2 regions of the Cupriavidus sp. 96C5-1 genome follow, and region 2 is predicted to be linked to the other one. Evidence: riboswitches for the same ligand, from Rfam matches in the RefSeq annotation. Region 2 holds a riboswitch; the other holds the start of a gene.

What was found. A riboswitch is a leader RNA that binds a small molecule or an ion and turns the genes downstream of it on or off. The one in region 2 is predicted to bind glycine.
Region 1: it holds a riboswitch for glycine, as region 2 does, so the genes downstream of both, gcvT (glycine cleavage system aminomethyltransferase GcvT) here and AC3FOF_RS31685 (D-amino acid dehydrogenase) in region 2, are expected to answer to the same signal.

The regions. Positions count from the first base shown of each region.
Region 1 is NZ_JBYOJU010000009.1:55,611-62,942, forward strand. It holds gene gcvP (aminomethyl-transferring glycine dehydrogenase) at 1-1,375, opposite strand, end outside; gene gcvH (glycine cleavage system protein GcvH) at 1,476-1,856, opposite strand; gene gcvT (glycine cleavage system aminomethyltransferase GcvT) at 1,957-3,084, opposite strand; glycine riboswitch at 3,183-3,326, opposite strand; glycine riboswitch at 3,348-3,435, opposite strand; gene AC3FOF_RS12985 (YMGG-like glycine zipper-containing protein) at 3,524-3,754, opposite strand; gene AC3FOF_RS12990 (UvrD-helicase domain-containing protein) at 3,983-6,073, shown strand; gene AC3FOF_RS12995 (peptidase associated/transthyretin-like domain-containing protein) at 6,357-7,124, opposite strand; gene AC3FOF_RS13000 (hypothetical protein) at 7,114-7,332, opposite strand, start outside.
Region 2 is NZ_JBYOJU010000037.1:23,221-30,552, forward strand. It holds gene phnC (phosphonate ABC transporter ATP-binding protein) at 1-214, opposite strand, end outside; gene AC3FOF_RS31660 (VTT domain-containing protein) at 589-1,239, opposite strand; gene AC3FOF_RS31665 (OsmC family protein) at 1,476-1,877, shown strand; gene AC3FOF_RS31670 (bifunctional alpha/beta hydrolase/OsmC family protein) at 1,964-3,196, opposite strand; gene AC3FOF_RS31675 (FKBP-type peptidyl-prolyl cis-trans isomerase) at 3,623-4,027, shown strand; partial or broken gene hfq (RNA chaperone Hfq) at 4,312-4,534, opposite strand; glycine riboswitch at 4,899-5,023, shown strand; gene AC3FOF_RS31685 (D-amino acid dehydrogenase) at 5,072-6,394, shown strand; gene AC3FOF_RS31690 (LysR substrate-binding domain-containing protein) at 6,492-7,332, shown strand, end outside.

The DNA.
Region 1 (7,332 bases), on a different contig from region 2:
GCTTGCCGTGGGCGAAGATCTCCAGCAGGGCGGCCACGTCTTCGCGCGCGGCGGTTTCGTCCAGCGAGATGCCGATGCGGGTGGCGCCGGCGTGGCGCAGGTTGATGCCGCGGGCCGTGGCCGCCGCGTGCAGGGCCTCGGTGTTGAAGCCGGTTTCCAGCGTCAGCGTGTCGAAGAAGGTGGCGTTGGTGCGCGCATAGCCGAGCTGTTCCAGGCCGCCGGCCAGCGTGGCCGTCAGGCGGTGCACGCGTTGCGCGATGCGCTTGATGCCTTGCGGGCCGTGGTACACGGCGTACATGGACGCCATCACCGCCAGCAGTACCTGTGCGGTACAGATATTGGAGGTGGCCTTCTCGCGGCGGATATGCTGCTCGCGCGTCTGCAGGGCCAGCCGGTACGCCTTGTTGCCTTGCGCGTCGATGGTCACGCCCACCAGCCGGCCGGGCATGGAGCGCTTGAACGCATCCTTGACCGCCATATAGCCGGCGTGCGGGCCGCCGAAGCCGAGCGGCACGCCGAAGCGCTGCGAGTTGCCCACCGCCACGTCGGCGCCCCATTCGCCGGGCGCGGCGATCAGGGTCAGCGCCAGCAGGTCGGCGGCAGCCACCACCAGGCCGCCGGCGGCGTGCACGGCGTCGGCGATGGCGCGGTAGTCGGCGACGTCACCGTTGACGCCGGGGTATTGCAGCAGCACGCCGAAGGCATGGGCGCCGGCGGCTTCCGAAGCGGGGCCGACCTTGACCTCGATGCCTAGCGGCAGGGCGCGGGTGCGTATCACTTCCAGCGTTTGCGGCAGTACGTCGTCGGCCACGTAGAAGGTGCTGGAAGCGTGCTTGTTGACGCGCTGCAGCAGCGTCATGGCTTCGGCAGCGGCGGTGCCTTCGTCCAGCATCGAGGCGTTGGCGATGTCCAGGCCGGTCAGGTCGGTCACCATCTGCTGGAAGTTCAGCATGGCTTCCAGGCGGCCCTGGGAGATCTCTGGCTGGTAGGGCGTGTAGGCGGTGTACCAGGCCGGGTTCTCGAAGATGTTGCGCAGCACCACGCCCGGGGTCAGGGTGTTGTAGTAGCCCTGGCCGATAAAGCTCTTGAACACGCGGTTCTTGCTCGCCAGGCCGCGCAGCTTGGCCAGCGCGGCCTCCTCGCTGAGCGGCTCGGTGAACTGGCCCAGCGGCATGCCGTCGCGGCGGCGGATGGCGGCGGGGATGACGGCGTCGATCAGCGCGGCGCGGTTGTCATAGCCAAGCACCTTCAGCATGTGCTGCTGTTCGGCGTCGTCGGGGCCGATATGTCGGGAGGCGAAGGCGTCGCGCGCCTCCAGTTCGGCCAGCGTGGGCCGGGCAGCTTGGGCGGCGGTCATGGGCAGAGGGGCGTTCATGGCAAGGATCTCGTGGGAGCGGTGCGGCGGGTGGTCGGCCCGGCCGCGTCGCGGCAATCTTTATCCGTCACTCCCGTGGCGCGGGAATGACGATCTGGCATCAGGCGCCGACGTTGGCCTTGTAGGCGTCGGCCGACATCAGGCCGTTCACGTCGTCGCTGTTGGCCGGCTTGAGCTTGAACAGCCAGGCGTCGAAGGCATCGGCATTGACGCTTTCGGGGGCTGCGGCGGCGGCATCGTTGATGGCGATCACTTCGCCAGCCACCGGGGCGTAGATGTCGGACGCGGCCTTGACCGATTCCACCACGGCCAGCGCGTCGCCGGCACCGACCGACTTGCCCACTTCCGGCAGTTCCAGGAAGACGATGTCGCCCAGCGCGTCCTGCGCGTGGTCGGTGATGCCGATGGTCAGGGTGCCGTCGGCTTCGACGCGCACCCACTCATGGGACTCGGTGTATTTCAGGTCGGCGGGGAAATTCATGGGATTCTCCAGATTCAATTTGTTATTCAGCGCCTGCCGGAGGGTGTCGATGGTCGACGGGGAAACCGCCGGCAGGCGCGCTGTGACCGGGTGCGAGCGTTCAGCTCACGAGTGCCTTGCCATTGCGCACAAACGGCAGTTTAACCACAGTCGCGGCGAGTTTGCGGTCGCGGATCTCGACCTGCACCTCGGCGCCGATGGCCACATCGCGCGGCAGGCGGGCAAAAGCGATGGATTGGGACAGCGACGGGCTGAAGGTGCCGCTGGTGATCTCGCCGTCGCCGGCGGGGGTGATGACCTTCTGATGGGCGCGCAGCACGCCGCCTTTATCGCGCAGGATCAGGCCGACGAACTGCTGGGTCTGGCCCGCGGCGACCAGCGCCGCCTTGCCGGTGAAATCGCGTTCGCTTTGCAGGTCCACGGTCCAGGCCAGGCCGGCGTTGAGCGGCGAAGTGTGGATGTCCATGTCCTGCCCGTACAGGTTCATGCCGGCTTCCAGGCGCAGCGTGTCGCGCGCGCCCAGGCCGGCCGGCGCCACGCCGGCGGCGATCAGCTTTTCCCACAGGCCAGCGACGTTCGCGGCGGGCACCACCAGTTCGAAGCCGTCTTCGCCGGTGTAACCGGTGCGCGCGACCATGACTTCGCCCAGGGCGGGGTCCTGCACCACCACGGCGTTGAACGGCTTCAGGGCTTCGCTGGGCTGCGTGGAGGGAAAGGCGCTCCAGACCTTGGCGCGGGCGTTGGGGCCCTGCACGGCGACGATGGCCAGCGGCGCGACGCCGTCGGGGGCGTTGTCGCCGCGGCGCGGGGTGATTTTCACGCCGCTGTTGGTGGCGGCGTTGCGGGCCGCGATCCATTCGATATCGTTGTTCGCGGTGCCGGCGTTGACCACCAGGCGGAACCGGTCTTCGGCGAAGAAGTAGACGATCAGGTCGTCGATGGCGCCGCCCTTTTCGTCGAGCATGCAGGAGTACAACGCCTTGCCCGGCGTTTGCAGCTTGTCCACATTGTTGGCCAGCAGGCCGCGCAGGAAGGCACGCACGTGCACGCCATCGAGATCGACCACGCACATGTGGGAGACATCGAACATGCCGGCATCGCCGCGCACGGCCTTGTGTTCCTCGATCTGGGAGCCGTAGTTGACCGGCATGTCCCAGCCGCCGAAATCGACCATGCGGGCGCCGAGGGCGCGGTGGATAGCATTGAGGGGCGTGGCCTGGAGCGTCATGGAATCCTCGGGGGAAGGCAAATCTCGGTTCGAAAACGAAAAAAGGGCCATCCGCCACAGGATTCGACGCGCATGGCGCTGCCAAATCCGCTGCGGCGGATGACCCCTCTGTCCTCGATACCTGAGAGATTACAAGGCGGGTCCGGTTGGGCCCGGGCCTTGCGCGCCCCTTCGGTGGGCACGCTCACCATCTATTCGACCATGTCGAAAAATGGCGGGTGCCGCTCTCCAGAGTACGGCGTGCATCGTGTGCCTGTTGCAAGCCGATCCAACCAGTCCATGGTGCCTGAGAGTTTTCGGGTGATACCCCTTCGGCGGCGCAGGATTCGCGCGCTCTCCCGGTCGGATGCGCGCAATTTACGGGAGCGCCCCGGCTTTGTCAACGCGGTCCGCGCCGACCCCGGCGCCATGGGAACGGCGCAAGGGCAGGGCGGCTCGCCTACCTCCTGCGAGGGTTGTCGGTCGTGACGTTACCGATCACGCCGCCAACCGCGGCGCCGCCGAGCGTGCCCAGCGCGTCACCGCCGGTCAGCACCGCACCGCCGACCGCGCCCACGCCGGCACCGATCGCGGTGTTACGTTGCTTGGGACTCATGTCGGCACAGCCGGCCATGCTCGCTACCGCGATACCGATCAAGGCCACCTTGCCCAGGGATTGCAGGGTCTTCATGATTCGCTCCAATGTATCGTGACATGCATCCGGCACGCAGCGCACACGTGCGGACATGAAAATTAGACGGTGCCGGCATGCCCATGGCTCCGGACCTTACGAAGTGTTACTTCCTCCCTGCCGGGCCACTTTCATTGCCGCGGAGGCGCCTCGGCCGCGTGTTAGCATCCACCCTCCGCCCAGCCAGCGCGCGCCTCCGCGTTGCACATCCGTCACTTCCCGCCACGTATGACCCACGGACTCAATCCTGCCCAATCCGAAGCCGTTCGCTATCTCGACGGCCCCTGCCTGGTGCTGGCCGGCGCCGGTTCGGGCAAGACGCGGGTGATCACGCAGAAAATCGCCCACCTGATCGAGGACAAAGGCTTCCAGCCCAGGCACATCGCCGCGGTGACCTTTACCAACAAGGCCGCCAAGGAGATGCAGGAGCGCATCGCCAAGCTGATGGAGGGCAAGACCACGCGCGAGGGCAAGCGCATCCCCATCAAGCAGATCACCGTCAGCACCTTCCACTCGCTGGGCGTGCAGATCCTGCGGGCCGAGGCAGAGCACGTGGGCCTGAAGCCGCGCTTTTCCATCATGGATTCGGACGATTGCTTCGGTCTGGTGCAGGAGCAGCTCGCCACCACCGACAAGAAGCTGATCCGCAATGTGCAGAGCACCATCTCCCTGTGGAAGAACGGCATGGTCGATCCGGAGACCGCCATCGCCGAGGCCGCCAACGCCGACGATCACCAGGCGGCGCTGATCTACCGCAACTACGTGGCCACGCTGCATGCCTACCAGGCGGTGGATTTCGACGACCTGATCCGCCTGCCGGCCGAGCTGTTCGCTCGCAACGAGGAGGTGCGCCTGCGCTGGCAGAACCGGCTGCGCTACTTCCTCGTGGACGAGTACCAGGACACCAACGCCTGCCAGTACCAGTTGCTCAAGCAACTCGCCGGCGGCTCGCACCTGCGCGCGCCGGCCTTCACCGCGGTGGGCGACGACGACCAGGCCATCTACGGCTGGCGTGGCGCCACGCTGGACAACCTGCGTCTGCTGCAGACCGATTTCCCCGACCTGAAGGTGGTCAAGCTGGAGCAGAACTACCGCTCCACCGTGCGCATCCTGGAGGCGGCCAACGCGGTCATCTCCAACAATCCCAAGCTGTTCGACAAGAAGCTGTGGAGCGAGCACGGCATGGGAGATGCCATCGCCATCAACCCGATGAACGATGAGGAGCACGAGGCGGAATCCGTGGTGTTCCGGCTTTCCGCCCACAAGTTCGAGCGGCGCGCGCAGTTCCGCGACTACGCCATCCTGTATCGCGGCAACCACCAGGCGCGGCTGTTCGAGCAGATCCTGCGCCGCGAGCGCATTCCCTATGTGCTGTCGGGCGGGCAGAGTTTCTTCGACAAGGCCGAGATCAAGGACATCTGCGCCTACCTGCGCCTGATCGCCAACCCGGACGACGATCCTGCCTTTATCCGCGCCATCACCACGCCGAAACGTGGCGTGGGCAACGCCACGCTGGAAGTGCTGGGCACCTTCGCCGGCCAGGCCAAGGTGTCGCTGTTCGAGGCGGCCATGATGGGCGGCATCGAGGGCAAGCTGCAGCCGCGCCAACTGGAGCCGCTGCGGGTGTTTTGCGAGGCCATGGTGCGCCTGGCCGGCCGCGCGGCCAGCGATCCCGCCACCGAAGTGCTCGACGACCTGATGGAAGGCATCCACTACGAGGCCTACCTCTACGACACCTTTGACGAGCGCCAGGCCCAGTCGCGCTGGACCAACACGCTGGAATTCCTCGACTGGCTCAAGCGCAAGGGCACCAAGCCGGAAGCCACCGGCGAAGGCGAGGAGGCCACCGGCTTCGACACCGCCGATGGCTTTGGCGACGAAGGCAAGAACCTGCTCGAGCTGACCCAGACGGTTGCGCTGATGAGCATGCTCGAAGGCCGCGAGGAAGACCCGGACGCGGTGCGCCTGTCGACGCTGCATGCCTCCAAGGGGCTGGAATATCCGCACGTGTTCCTGGTCGGCGTGGAGGAGGGCATCCTGCCCCATTGCCGCGAAGACGAGGACATGACCGACGAAAAGATCGAGGAAGAGCGCCGGCTGATGTACGTGGGCATCACCCGCGCCCAGCGCAGCCTGCACATCAGCTGGTGCAAGAAGCGCAAGCGCGCCCGCGATACCTATTCCTGCGAGCCCTCACGCTTTATCGGCGAGATGAAGCTGGAGGAAGCCCCCGCGCCGGTGGACGAAACCCCGGCCATGAGCCCGAAGGACCGGCTCGCCGGGCTCAAGGCGCTGCTCGGCAAGCCCGCGGCTTCGTAAGCCGGCCATGCCCCGCGCCGGCACGGCGTACAAAGTCGATACATCGTCATACAAGGAAGACAAGACCCCGGCATGCGGCACGCATAACATCACCGATGCCCGGCTCGTTTCTTGAGCGGGCGCCGCGCCGATTCGTCCCTTCGTCTCGGCGTGGCCGGGCAGCATGCCCGACTTCTTCCCTGTTCAGCGCCTCCGCACTTCAGTGTCCGGGGGCGTTTTTTTGGCGCTGCCGCCGGGCCGCGTGACCGGGAAAGCGGCGGCGGATGCCAAAGCCGGATCCAGGTCAGGCGCGCACGATTCCCACCGTGAACTCGCCTTCCAGCGTGCCCAAGGCATCCTGCATCCGCCGTACCCGCACCAGGCCCGGGTGCGTGCCCGCAATCGGGTCCTGGCTGTTCACGAACGGCGAGGCGCCGCGCGCGCGGTAGGCGGGATGGCCGAGATGCACTTCGCGGTTCAGCGTCTCGTCGAAGAACAGCTGGCTGGTCAGCACCTCCCTCTGGCCCAGATGGATCTTGAGATGGATATGCACCGCGCGTGGCGCGTACCAGCCGGGATAGATCGTCACGAATCGGGCGCTGCCATCGGCCCCGGTGGGCTGCACGCCCCGCAGGAAGCGCGCGGCGCTGGTGGGCGCGGCATGCATGCCGCCTTCGCCGTGGGCGCCGCCGGGCGGCGGCGGCATGCTGGCCAGGTCATAGCCGCTATAGCTGCCGCCGGCATCGCAATGCCAGATGCTTGCCTGCGCGCCTTCTACCGGCGCGCAGCCGCGGCCGGTATCCAGCACGATCAGCCGCAGCCGTAGCAACTGGCCCGGGCGGCCATCCCGGATATCGCTGCGCACCAGCGCCTGGTCGATATAGAAGGGCCCCTCGGTCAGGGCAGGAGTCAGCAGGCAGGCCGCCGGCGCGGGCTGCGCGGCAGGCAGTGGCTGGGCCGCGGGATTGCCGGCCCATCCCGCCACACCGGCGCCGAGCACGCCACCGAGAAAGCGGCGGCGCCCGGCGCTGGCGGCCTCGTCGCCGGGGTGAACGTGGTCTTTACTGCGCATCGCGTTTTCCTTGCCAGCGCGGGGCCGCAGCGCCGGGTACGTCGTCAGGGCCAGGCGCGGCAAAGGCGCAAGGCATTGGCCCCGGTCCGGGCCTCCTGCCGGTCATGGGCCCGGGCCCGTCTGCCATTGCACCGTGAAAGAGGCCGGGGGGCATCGGCCCGAACGGGCCCGCGGGCGCCAATCCCAGCCAGCGGGCGCCTTCCGGCAT
Region 2 (7,332 bases):
TGGTGCGGCCATTGACCAGCACTTCGCCGGCGCCCGCCGCATCGGCCGCGATAAAACCCGCCATATGCCGCAGCAACGTGGACTTGCCTGAGCCCGAGGCGCCCAGCAGGGCAACCATTTCACCGGGAGCGACGGCAAGGCCGACGTTATCCAGCGCACGGCGTCCCGCCTGGAACGACTTGGTCAGGCCGCGCACTTCGATCGCATGCGTCATCCCACTCTCCTTGCATCAACAGTGAGCGCATTCTGGGTGGCGCTGATGACAGAACGATGAAGGCTGCACAGCTATTGCACACGCCGGATCACTGCCTGAGGGCAAGAGGCTCCGGGTCGACATCCGTAAGGAAGGAGGTACGTGAGCCCATGCAGGACGGCCAGCGCTTTCCACGCAAGGCATCGCGGCCCTCAGGGCGGCTCGCATCTGCCTGAGGAAAAGGATCATGACTCGACCTGCCCCTGAAGCATCCCCCTCATCCCGCGCTTGCGAAGCGGCGACGGCGGAATACAGCCCTGCTGCCCCGCCGGTGGCACCGGCAGGCAAGCCGGCACCGCGCACGCGCGCCACCCCAAGTGCCAGGCGCGCCGGAATCAGCCGCGCGCGCCCTGCCTGGCCCGTACCGCGCGCCAGGCGCTTGCCACCAGCAGCGAGCCGAGACCAAGCGCAAGACCGAGCAGCACCAGGGCGCTCATATGGTCGCGCACCAGCGGCACATTGCCAAAGAGGTAGCCACCCACCAGCAGCGAGATCACCCAGAGAGCCGCGCCGGCACTCGCTGCCAGCGCGAAGCGTGCTGCCGGCATGGCGGAAACACCCGCGACGAACGGCGCGAAGGTACGCACCACGGACACGAAGGGAGACAACAGCAGGGTCAGCCCGCCATGGCGCTGGTAGAAATCATGCGTCTTGCGCAAGGCATCGCGATGGATCCAGCGGTAGTCGCCGGCCAACACGCGCGTGCCGATGGCTTTGCCGATCGCGTAGTTCAGCAGGCTGCCTGCCACCGCGGCAACCAGCAGCACCGGCATCAATATCCAGAGCTTCAGCGCTCCCGAGGCGCAGAACGCGCCGCAGATGAACAGCAGCGGGTCGCCGGGCAGGAAAAACAGCGGCAACAGCCCGATCTCGCAGAACACGACAGCGAACAGGATGCCGTAGACCAGGGTCCCGTACGCCGAGATGGCGCTGCCGAGGTGCTGGTCGAAATGCAGCAATAACGGCAAGACCTGCGTTGAATCCATGCGCCCTCCCGAGTTTGCCGACCGGTACCTACAGTGTAGACGCCGCCCGATGCGGCGGCATCGAGCTTGCGATGGATCCCGCCGAATGCCCACCGGCACGCCAAAGTGAGCCTGGTTGCGCTGCGCGTGCAGGAGGTACGTAGCAAACAGAGCCACGCGGGCCTTCCCCACTTGCACGCTCCTGCGTAACATCCCATCCATCGGTCCCATCGACCAACCCATGGAATTGAATTGCCATGTCAAGCTCCCAAGCCACCGCCAGAATCGGCCAGGCCGATCCGAACTACCTGGTGCATCTCCAGGCCGGCACCCATCCGCTCGTCGGCGACGAATCCGCCGGGCTGGGGGGGACCGACCAGGGCCCGCCGCCCTTCGGCTTCGTGCTGTCCGGGCTGGTCTCGTGCACAGCCATCACCCTGAAGATGTACATGGAGCGCAAGCAGTGGCCGGCGGCGGAGATCGAGGTGACGGCTGTCTTCCAGGGCAAGGACGAGGCGCGTTTCATCCGGCGCGAAGTCAGGGTGAGCGCGGCCGGGCTGGGTGAAGCCGAACGCAAGCGGCTGGCGGAAATCTGCGAGCGCACGCCGGTGACGCTGTTCCTGAAGGCGGCATCGCGGATCGAGACGACCCTGGTCTGAGGCCACGGCGGACAGCGGCGCGCGCCGACAGCCGCAGGAGCAGCCACGGCTCTGCTCCTGCGGCTGGGTCCCTTGCCGCCGGCCGCCTATGCTGGGGCCGTCGCCGCCAGATGGGTGCGCACCACCACTTCGGAATGCAGGGTACGGTGCACCGGGCATTTGTCGGCAATCTCCAGCAAGGAAGCACGCTGAGCCTCGTCCAGCGGACCCTGCATGGTGATCTCCCGCTCGATCCAGTCGATCTTGCCTTCGGTCGTGGCGCATTCCGCGCAGTCGGCCGCGTGGATTTTTTCGTGGCGCAATGCCACTGCCACATGCTCCAGTGGCAGGCCCTTGCGCTCGGCGTACATGCGCATGGTCATGGCGGTACAGGCGCCCAGCGCGGCCAGCAGAAAATCGTAGGGCGCCGGGCCGCCATTCAGGCCGCCGAAGGAAACCGGCTCGTCGGCCAGCAGCCGGTGCGGCCCCGCGGTGATGCGCTGCTGGTACTTGCCGGCGTGGTTCTCCTCCACGCGCACCAGCCCTTCCTCGGCCACCGCGGCCGGCACCTCGAGCGTATCGATGCCGAGATAGCGCTGGCTCCATGCGGCGATGGTGTTGGCCACATAGACAGCGTCCTCCTTGCGTGTGAGCAGGTGGTCGGCGCGGTCCAGCGAGACAAAGCTCTTCGGGTGCTTGGCGGCAATGAAGATCTGGGTGGCATTGTCGATGCCGACGGTATCGTCCTGCGGCGCATGCATGACCAGCAGCGCCTTGCGCAGCTTCGCCACGCTATCGAGCAGCTTCTGCTCAGCCACATCCTCGATGAACTGCTGCTTGATCCGGAACGGACGGCCGGCAAGGCTGACCTCCGCCTCGCCTTCCGATTCGATGCGGGCAGCCTGGTCGCCGAACAGGCCGACCACATGGCCGGGATCGCTCGGCGCGGCGATGGCGACCACGGCCTTGGCCTCCGGTATGCCCTGCGCGGCGCTCAGCACGGCTGCGCCGCCTAGGCTATGGCCGATCAGCAAGGCGGGCGCCCGGTGATGCTGCCGCAGATAGTCCGCCGCCGCCAGCAGGTCAGCCACGTTGGAGGAAAAATTGGTATTGGCGAAGTCGCCGCCGCTGCCGCCAAGGCCGGTGAAATCGAAGCGCAGGACGGCAATGCCGTGTGCCGTCAGCGCCTGCGCGATCCGCGTCGCTGCCAGCACATCCTTGCCGCAGGTGAAGCAATGGGCGAACAAGGCGAAGGTGCGTACCGGCCCGGCCGGTAAATCCAGCCGCGCGGAGAGTAGCTGACCGTCACTTCCCGGGAACTGCAGGCGCTGGGCTTCCATGGATATCCTCATGCATGACGCAAGCTGAATGAGGTTCCCACTGTAGCCAAGTTTGCGGCCGGGTGCTACTGGCTGCGCATGCGCGGCAACATGGCGCGCAGCAGGTACGGGCTGAAGCCTTTTGCCTCCCTGGTGGAGATAGCTGGCGTCATTGTCGCTTCGCCTTGCCGGGGCAGAACTGCCGGCATGGTATGGGAAGTCCGTGCCAGGCATCAGCAGCGTGTCCAGTCCGCATGGCGTAATTTACAGGGCGCCATGGCACAAATCAGGCTGGCTGAGACCGGAAAGACGTCCGGCGCCCGGCATGGCGCAGCGCTCCGGTCAGCGCAGGCCCAGGGGAGATCCGCATCCGGTTTAAGATGCTACCTTTCCGGCCTGTCCAGCCGCTCGCCTCCCAACCAGTCAACACCAACAGACAACAGACTCATGAAGAAGATTGCCCTGCTACTCGCCGCCGTTGGAATGGCCTCCCTCGCCCATGCAGCCGCCCCCGCGGTCGAAACCCTGCCCTCCGGCATGTCCATCCAGCACATCGTCAAGGGTACGGGTGCGACGCCCAAGGCCTCGGATGTGGTCAAGGTGCACTATCGCGGCACGCTGACCGACGGCACCGAGTTCGACAGCTCCTACAAGCGCGGCCAGCCCATTTCCTTCCCCCTGAACCGCGTGATCCCGTGCTGGACCGAAGGCGTGCAGAAGATGCAGGTTGGCGGCAAGGCCAAGCTGGTCTGCCCGGGACCGACCGCCTATGGCTCGCGCGGCGTGCCGGGCACGATTCCGCCCAACGCCACGCTGAACTTCGAAGTCGAGCTGCTCGGTATCGGCAACTGACCAGGGCGGATCCATCGCCATGTCGCGTCCCCGGCCGCCCGGCCGGGGCATGGCGGTTGAGGCCGGCGCTGGTCCGCGCACGGACCAGCGCCGTGAAGAAAGGCCACGATTTCGCCCGACCTGGGCAAAACGGCAGCCCGGCGCGGCTGCCGGCGAACGTGGCGAGAACGGCGGGAGCTACTCGTTGCCGCCGCCAAGCGCCAGCGGACGGCGTTTTCGCGTCACCACCAGAGGCGTTTTGGTCTCGCCGTCGGTGTTGTTCGTGCGGGCCGGGCGCGCGGCGGAGGCAGCGGGCCGCGTCCCCGTGTCCAGCTGGATAGTGGATATCGCTTGCTTGTAGATCGCCTGCATGCCGCCAGGCGTGCTAAGCATCACTACGAACGGGTCGAACGACTCGATGGAGCCGATCAGCCTGATACCGTTGACCAGATAGACCTGAACACGCTTTCGCTCTTTGCGCAGTGTGTTCAGAAAGCCATTCTGCGGATTGGAGTCTTCGAGCTGCATTGGATATCGGAAATTGGAACATGCGGGGCGTGGCCGCTGGGTATGAGGTGTAGCGATGCACAACATCGGTGCCCGCACATTGGTGTAGCGCGCCCATGCTGCGCGCTCCGTAGCATGGCGCATCGCGGTAGTGGATGCCGGCCATTCTATCGCATGCCGGGATGCAGCACGGCTTGATAGTGGTCAAGCCGCTTCCGTTCGGCCGGCCAACTGCCCGGCGCGAGGCAGGGCCGGCCCCCATTGCGGTCACGCCTGCCCCATGTTAATGTGCGCCATCCAGGAGAACGAGGCGCCCCCGTCATATCTAGGCGGGCCCCTCTACCGAAGGCGTACCCCTGAAACGCTCAGGTGCAAAAGACTGGAGACCGATAAAACTGGAGAGCGCCGGACCGGATCACCAAGGTGAACGGCATGCGGCCGCCGAAGGGGCAAGCCGGTACCCGTGGCGGGTGCGGCGAATCTCTCAGGCAAAAGGACAGTGGGGGCAGACAGGCCGGATGGCCTGCCTGCCCCTTTTTGCTATCCGGAGCCTGAAGAATGAAAGTCATCGTAATGGGGGCCGGCGTGATCGGCATCGCCTCGGCGTGGTACCTGGCCCGTGCCGGGCATGAGGTGGTGGTGCTGGAGCGCAATGCGGGCGCCGCCCGGGAGACCAGCTTTGGCAATGGCGGCCAGATCTCGGTCAGCCATGCAGAGCCGTGGGCCAACCCGGCCGCGCCGCTGAAGATGCTGCGCTGGCTGGGGCGCGAAGATGCCCCGCTGCTGTTCCGCCTGCGCGCCGATCCGGCCCAATGGTCATGGGGCCTGAAGTTCCTGCGCGAGTGCTCGGCGAAACGCTCCACCCACAATATGATCCAGTTGCTCAACCTGGGCACCTACAGCCGCGCCAGCCTGCAGGCGCTGCGCGCGGAAACCGGCATCGAGTACGACCACCTGACCCGCGGCATCCTGCATTTCTACACCAGCCAGAAGGAATTCGACGCCGCCATCGAGCCGGCGCGCATCATGCGCGAACTGGGCTGCGAGCGGCGCGTGATCAGCCCGGAGGAAGTCGTGCGGCTGGAGCCGGCGCTGGCCAATATCGCGCCGCGCCTGGCTGGTGCCACCTATACCAGCGAGGATGAGTCCGGCGACGTACACCGCTTCACCACCGAACTGGCAGCCCGGTGCGAGGCGCTTGGCGTACGCTTGCGCTATGGCGTGCGGGTGCAGCGCCTGCATGCCGAAGGCGGCAGCATGCGCGGCGTGGAAATCGCCGACGAGACCGGCGGCTACCAGATCGAAAGCGCCGATGCCTATGTGCTGGCGCTGGGCAGCTTCAGCCCGATGCTGGCGCGCCCGCTGGGGGTGAAGCTGGACATCTATCCGGCCAAGGGCTACTCGGCGACGCTGCCTGTGCTCGACGGCGAGCGCGCGCCAAGCGTGAGCCTGACCGACGACGAATACAAACTGGTGTTCTCGCGTTTCGGCGACCGCCTGCGCATAGCGGGCACCGCCGAACTCAACGGCTATGCGATGGACCTGAACCCGGTGCGCTGCGAAGCCATCGTCAAGCGCACGCTGGACGTGTTCCCGGGCATGAGCCGGCCTGAACTGGCCAGGTTCTGGACCGGCCTGCGCCCCGCCACGCCGGGCAACGTGCCGTATATCGGCGGCTGCGCCATCGACGGCCTTTACCTGAACACTGGCCACGGCACGCTGGGCTGGACGCACGGCTGCGGCTCGGGCCGCGCCATCGCGGACATCATCAGCGGGCATGTGCCGGAGGTGGATTTCGCCTTCAGCGGCGCGCTGCCGACGCCTGCAACACACCGTCGGGCAACGCTGGCGGCAAGCCCGGCCAGCGTCACGACACACTAAGGCCGCCATCCGCCGCGCACGGCAGCGCCAGGCGCCCGGCCCCTTGGGCCGGGCGTTTTGCCGTTACCATCTCCGACCACGACTTTTGCAGGCCCCCATGAAGCTCAACCAGCTGCGCGCCCTGGCCGCCGTTGCCGAATCCGGCAGCATCCAGGAAGCCTCGCGCATCCTCCACCTGACGCAGCCGGCGCTGAGCAAAGCCATCAAGGAACTGGAGAGCAGCGTAGGCGCGGCGCTGTTCGTGCGTTCGAGCACAGGAATCCGCCTGACCCCCTACGGCCAGCGCCTGGTCACCCACGCGCGGCTGATCAGCGAGAACGTGCGCCGCGCGCGCGACGACCTGGAGGACATGAAAGGCACCGTGGCGAGCGAGATCACGGTGGGCGTGACGCCGGTCACCGCGATGATGCGGCCGATGGCGGCCTGCCTGAGCACCTTCCGCCGCGAGTTTCCCAATGCCCGCCTGCGCGTGCAGGAAATGCGGCCGACGCAGTTGCTGGAACACCTGCGCGAAGGCACCATGGATTTTGCCGTGACCTCGCAACTGCTGCCGGCGGACCGCGGGCTGGACTGCACCCAGGTCTGCCGCCTGCCCACCATCATCGCGGCGCGGCGTGGGCACCCTCTGCGCGCGGCGCGCTCGGTGCGCGCGCTGCAGCAGGCCGACTGGCTGGCGGCTGACCCGCTCTCCGATACGGCTTCGCCCTTCCATCAACTGTTCGCGGGCAACGGCCTGGACTCGCCCACGCGCGTGATCGAATGCTCGTCGATGGGACTGGCGCTGGAACTCTGCTGGCAGGTGGATACCCTGGTACTGCTATCCAGCGAATCGCGAGCCAGCAGGATCATCACCGAAACCATGGATTTCATCGACGTGGCCGAACCCGTGCCCGACCGCATCGTCTCGCTGGTCACGCGCGACCGGCACGTGCTGACGT